One region of the Streptococcus parasuis genome, then DNA from elsewhere that is predicted to be linked to it. Evidence: predicted binding sites of a transcription regulator. Region 1 holds the regulator's gene; the other holds the start of a gene.
The links. The regulator NrdR, encoded in region 1, represses ribonucleotide reductase genes. The targets are predictions, from matches to a motif close to ACACNATATATNGTGT.
Positions count from the first base shown of each region.

Region 1 (3,403 bases):
CCAAAGTTACCATAGATATAAAGACCTTTTGGTTTTTCTTCAAAGCGTTTGACAAAATCCGTAATGGCTAGCATGACTTCCACACGATTTTCATCATTCTTATCAATATCTGCCACAGTGACATTTTTCAAACTTGCCGGCATATTGATAAGCTGAATTCGATTCTTGATAGCTTCCAAACGACGGTATTCGACCAATTCCTCTGTTTCGAGATAGGAAACATCCGCATAGCCTTCATTCATGACCAAAACAGGTTGGTAACCTTTGGCGATATAGGCCTCATCTTGTTTTACAAACAAATCACGCTGGCTAATATATTCCAAAAATTTGGAAATGGACAGGGTTATCTCCTTTTGAGTCAACCCTTCTTTCTTAATAAAGGCAGCAACTTCAGCATCACTCACTATCTCTTGATAGAGTTGCTGATAAGATTTTGGGCTTGGGTTTGTTGCCTGCGACAACTTATCTTGAACTGATTTCATCAGCTACCTCCTTTATTTTCCATTTCTTCTAACTCACGATAAAGAGCCGCCAACTTGGCTTGACCTTCTTGTGTTTGTTCTTGTTGAACCTCTTCCTTACTCCACTCAGGTACATTGGTTTTTGTTTCTTGTTTTGGTTTGCTTTGTGATTGGCTGGACTTCAAATCCCTGAGATAGACAACAGCCGCCTCTGCACTGCCAATTCCCTTGTAAGAAAAATCATTTCCAAGCTTCATTGCATACTTTTCATTGAGATTGGCAGAGTCAACCTTATTGAAAGTATAGAGAACCAAGATATTAATCACCTCATCAAGCAACCCTATGTTTGCCAAATCCGTTAAGCATTTCCGCTCAGCCATGGTTATAGTTGCTTTGCGCTGATCCTTTAAGATAGACAGAAATACAAGACTGGATTTCGATTTCGCTTCCCGAACAATAGCTTTTTCCTGGCCAGTGAGGTCGATTTTTTCTTTTGGCAATGACTGACGTGACTGCTGCAATCGTTTGGTTGAAATCGTCTGTCCAATAGCTGTTGTTTTAGCCTGACGATAGGTTTCCAACCAGGTCCAACCTGCCTGCTCTGCTATGTAACTAAGTGCGATAATATCCTCAGTTTCATCTTGAAAATGCAATTTATCTTTAGCCATCAGAGCTTTAAATGCTGACCAATCAAAATCACGATTGGGTTCAAAAGTAAGAGGAATCTGTCCATCCATTGTAAACACTTGTGAAAAATTCTTGGAAATATTTTGTTCCTGTTTTGGAATATGGACCAGTAAGCTATCCACACTAGCTTCCCCAATCTTTTTAGCCAACAAATTCTTATACAAGGGCTTGGTTAAAAAGTTTTTTACAGTTAAAGGAGCCTGTACAGCTATTCCAGTCAACTCATCCGCACGATAGAGTTCCAAAAGTTCCATGGCTGTCAAGACATCTAAGGCCTTTTCCAATCGATTCATACCAAAATCCATATGGTTGAGAATCGAAGCCCATTTATAACGTCCTTGCCCCTGGTCGGAAAAACTATAAAAGTAATAATAAAGCGCTAAAGCATCAAACCCAATGATGGGTTGGTAACATTGACTCAAACTGACAACATCTGGAATGAAGGCATTTGTTTTTATATAGGTAAATAAATCATTTGGCTTCATCTTTTATTCCCGTTTTTACCTTGCTCCCCTTCGAAATCATCTGTTTGAGCAGATTTTCTAATTCACCAACATCCTTGAACGAACGATAGACTGAAGCAAAACGTACATAGGTAATTTCATCTAATTCAACCAATTCTTCCATCACAAAATTACCAATTACGTCACTTTCAATTTCAGCATCACTAATTGAGCGGACCTTTTGTTCTACGCGGTTAACCACTTCGTCGATATCACTGGTTGATACAGGACGCTTTTGGGCAGAACGAATGATTCCATTAAAGATTTTTTCGCGAGAAAATTGTTCTCTGGTACCATCTTTTTTAACTACAACTAAGGTTTTTTCCTCAATCCGTTCATATGTGGTAAAACGTTGACCACATTGGTCACACGAGCGACGACGACGAATTGTGTTGCCATCTTCTGCTTGACGGCTGTCTATTACACTTGATTTTAAACTATGACATTTTGGACAACGCATACTCACTCTCCTACAAAAACTTTATCATCTCAGTATAGCATAATTTGAACAAAAACAAAAGAAAGCGAATAAATCACTTTCCTTCAACAATCTGATTTTTCATCTTCAATCGACTATATACCCATTCTTTTACCAATCGATAAACAACTGCAAAGATCGGTGTGAAGAAGATCATACCTAACAGACCAAATAAATTACCACCTATCAATGCTGCTGCCAAAGTAAATACAGTAGGAAGTCCTACAGACTGCCCGACAACACGGGGGTATATCACATTTCCTTCGATTAATTGTATGATTTGGAAAAGTACAATAGACCACAGAGCCAGCAATGGATTTTGAACAGCAACAAAGAGAGCACTGATTAGACATGCTGAAAATGGACCAATATAGGGCACAAAGGACAATACACCTGCTAAAATTCCAGCCATGCTTGCATAAGGGATTCCTGAAACAGAGTAACTTACAAATACCAAAACCCCGATGATACACGCTTCTACAATCTGACTCATCAAGAATCGATCGTAGGTATCAATAATCACTTCTCCAATATAATTGACTACCTTGACGGCTTTAGTTGGTAGGATAGCTTGTAATAATTTTTGTGTCATAGATAGTAAATGTTCCTTGCTACCCAAAATGGCTAAGGTAAAGAAGAAAGCCATGACTAAGGTCATTGTGTTCGAGAAAATCCCTGTCACATTTGAGACAAGTCCAGAAAGTATCGGCGCCACGAGACTGGATACAAAGGTCAAATTCTTCAATTGATCCAATAGACTCGAAACTTGTTCGCCTATCTGACCAGATAGCAGACCATAAGACTGTAAAAATGATGTTAAAGCATTGATCGATTTTGGAACGGCTGTACTACTAACAGAAACTAATTCCGATAAAGTTGTTACAAGCGTTGGTAGAACAATAAGAACCAGTCCTGTGACAATTAAGATGAACGCAATGAGTACACTCAAGATGGCAAGAGCTCGCTTGGATTTTTTTAAAAAAGAAACTTTTTCAATCAAGTCCTCTATTTTTTTCATTGGAACATTTAATATAAAGGCAAGAAGTCCACCAATAAGAAGTGAGTTCATGCTCCCAAGTACCGTTAAGATTCCGCTATAAACTGTTGACCAATTTAAAACTGTTAATAAGACCAGCCCAGCAAAAATGAGCAAAATCAACTGCTCTTTCAATTTCGAATTCATAGATTCATACTCCTTATAATCCATACCATTCTAACATAGGTAGAAACAAAAAGAAAGAGCTTTACACTCTCTCTTGTCTCTAATCTCTCAT
Region 1 is NZ_AP024276.1:516,313-519,715, reverse strand. It holds gene dnaI (primosomal protein DnaI) at 1-482, opposite strand, end outside; gene L6410_RS02620 (replication initiation and membrane attachment family protein) at 482-1,633, opposite strand; gene nrdR (transcriptional regulator NrdR) at 1,620-2,111, opposite strand; gene L6410_RS02610 (AI-2E family transporter) at 2,185-3,312, opposite strand; gene L6410_RS02605 (response regulator transcription factor) at 3,392-3,403, opposite strand, start outside.

Region 2 (3,403 bases), 590 kb from region 1:
TGTGGCTAAGATTGCGGGAATGCCAGAGGAGCTATTGGAGCGGGCGGATAGGATTTTGCAGACACTTGAAAACCAAGCTCCTACTGCACCAACTCACCCAGCTCCGTCAGTTGTGGAAGAGCCGTCTGGTCAAATCGACCTCTTCGCAGACACGCCATCTCACCCAGTCCTCGATGAACTGGCAAAACTGGACATCTATAATATGACCCCAATGGAAGTCATGATGGCGGTGGCGGAGTTGAAGAAGAAATTATAATATAGTCATTTAGTTTGCTTTATTACTTCGTTAACTCACTTTGCCGTACTCCAGTACTGTCTGCAGCTCGTTGCCTAGTACTAAAAGCAAACTAAAAGACTATACAATGAAAGTCAGGACAGCTGTTCTGGCTTTTTTGCCGTTTAGCTTAAGTAATCAACCATATAGCCAAAAGCCCTTGAAACCAGTAAAGAAATGGTGTTTAATAGGGACAGAAAGGAGAGAACATGAAAGTAAAACTAGATATTTCTTCAGAAATTTTAGAAGATATGGTGACAATTGAAGCCCAGTCTATGTCTGAGCAAATTACTCACTTGGTGACCTATATTCAGAATTTAGACAAGAGAACTACCAGTCTGACTGTAAAGAAAGGAGAGCAGATTTACCTTGTAGATTACGCTAGTATTGTAAGGTTATATCTGGAAGACAAAATCTTACAGGTGGAAACTGAGGAGGATTCCTTTACTTCCAATCTACGCTTGTATCAGGTCAAAGATATGCTTCCTGTACACTTTTTGCAAATTTCTCAATCGGAAATTATCAATATTAGGCAACTGGACCACCTCAAACTGACCCCAAACGGTATGGTCAAACTATTTATGAAAAATGGCTCCATCACCTATTCATCCCGTCGTTATTTAAAAACTATTAAAGAAAGGTTAGGATTATGAAAAAATATCTCTTATCGGCATCTATGGGTGTCACCATTGGCAGTTTGATTTCAATCATCATGGCAGGTTTCTTTGGCAGAGGCTACTACTTGCCGGTCAATCCCCATTCGACTATGGGAGCTATCTACCTGGCGCGGTTTTCGCAGCCGATGGTTATGCTGATCTCAGTACTTATTTGGGGGGCAATTGGTGTCCTCTTCCAAGCTGCGGACAAGATTTTTGAGCAAGATTGGAGCTTGATGCGGATGACGGCGACGCATTTTCTAGTGACAGCGATTGGCTTCACACCGCTTGCGATTTTGGCGGGCTGGTTTCCAGTCAATCTGGCAGGACTGCTCTTTTTCTGGCTCCTCTTTATCTTGATTTACGCTCTGCTATTTTTCATCAATTACAAGAAAATGGAAGCCAGCGTGCAGGCCATAAACCGTCATTTATAGGTTGAGTAGGACTCGGCTTTCCATCAAAATAAATGAAAACAAGGAGTGCAAATCTTCTTGTTTTTTCATTTCCTTCCAGAAAACGCAAACTATATATTGTGTTTAAAAATAAAGAATCATTTTTTTGCCACAAGATATTGATTTTTAAAATTCAAAGTGCTAGACTATAAGGAGTGAAATATTTGGAGGTTTGTCAGATGAGAGTACAAGAAAATGTCTTGCCAAGCATAGAATTGTTGGTATTAAAGCGTGATGGACGGACAGTGTCCTTTGAACAGGATAAGATTTTTTCGGCTCTTCGGCGGGCAAACCAAGAATTAGAACATCCTGTTTCAGAAGCAGGTTTAAAAATAGTATTAGAAGCTGTTTTGGCTGAAATTGGTCGCCGATTTGAGAAAGATGTTCAAATTTACGAAATTCAAACGGTTGTTGAGCAAGAATTGTTAAAAGCTCATTTGTATGATTTGGCGGAGCTTTATATTCAATACCGCACACGCCGTGATTTTCGCCGTCATCAGGCTACAGATATCAATTTCGAGATCCATAAATTATTGAGCAAGGATCAAACCGTTGTTAATGAAAATGCTAATAAAGACGCGGATGTGTTCAATACCCAACGTGACCTGACAGCAGGAATTGTCGGTAAGTCAATCGGTCTCAAATTATTGCCAGCTCATGTGGCCAATGCCCATCAAAAAGGCGACATCCACTACCACGACTTGGATTACAGCCCTTATACACCAATGACCAACTGTTGTTTGATTGATTTCAAAGGAATGTTGGCACAAGGCTTCAAGATAGGAAATGCGGATGTAGAAAGTCCGAAATCTATCCAAACAGCTACGGCTCAGATTTCACAAATCATTGCTAATGTGGCCTCAAGTCAATATGGTGGTTGCTCAGCTGACCGTATAGATGAAGTTTTGGCGCCCTATGCGGAACTCAATTACCAAAAGCATTTGAAAGACGCCAAGGATTGGGTGTTAGCAGACAAGCAAGAAGAATATGCGCGTGCTAAAACGCAAAAAGACATCTATGACGCTATGCAGTCTTTGGAGTATGAAATCAACACCCTTTTTACTTCCAATGGACAAACACCCTTTACCTCACTCGGTTTTGGGCTAGGGACATCGTGGTTTGAGCGAGAAATTCAAAAAGCGATTTTGAACATTCGTATCAAGGGTCTGGGGCGCGAAGGTCGGACAGCTATCTTTCCTAAGTTGATTTTCACAGTTAAGCGTGGCTTGAACTTGGAGCCAGATTCTCCAAACTATGACATCAAGCAATTGGCGATTGAATGTGCAACCAAGCGTATGTATCCAGATATGCTTTCTTATGACAAGATCGTTGAGTTGACAGGTTCCTTCAAGGTGCCAATGGGCTGCCGCTCTTTCCTACAAGGTTGGAAGGATGAAAATGGGCAAGATGTGACATCTGGTCGTATGAACTTGGGTGTCGTAACCGTCAATTTGCCACGGATTGCCATGGAGTCTGCTGGAGACAAGGATAAGTTCTGGGAAATCTTTGCAGAACGTATGGCCATTGCCAAGGATGCTCTGGTCTATCGTGTGGAACGAGTGAAGGAAGCAACCCCGGCCAATGCTCCAATTCTCTATCAATATGGGGCATTTGGCAAACGATTGGCTAAGACAGACGCAGTAGATGAAGTCTTTAAAAATCGTCGAGCAACCGTATCTTTGGGCTACATTGGTTTGTATGAAGTCGCAACAGTATTCTATGGTGGCGAATGGGAGACCAACCCAGAGGCAAAAGATTTCACGGTGGATATTATCAAGAAAATGAAAGACTTGGTTGAAGATTGGTCGGATGAATATGGTTATCATTTCTCAGTTTATTCGACACCATCTGAAAGCCTGACAGACCGCTTCTGCCGTATGGATACAGAGAAATTTGGCATCGTTAAGGACATTACGGATAAAGAGTATTACACTAACAGTTTCCACTATGATGTACGCAAAAATCCAACACCGTTTGAGAAACTGGATTTTGAGAAAATTTATCCTGCTGTAGGTGCCAGT
Region 2 is NZ_AP024276.1:2,126,191-2,129,593, reverse strand. It holds gene mutS (DNA mismatch repair protein MutS) at 1-256, shown strand, start outside; gene L6410_RS10665 (LytTR family DNA-binding domain-containing protein) at 484-927, shown strand; gene L6410_RS10660 (DUF3021 domain-containing protein) at 924-1,364, shown strand; gene nrdD (anaerobic ribonucleoside-triphosphate reductase) at 1,562-3,403, shown strand, end outside.
Region 2: nrdD (anaerobic ribonucleoside-triphosphate reductase) is a predicted target of NrdR. The motif match lies at 1,451-1,466, and genes of this name have one in related genera.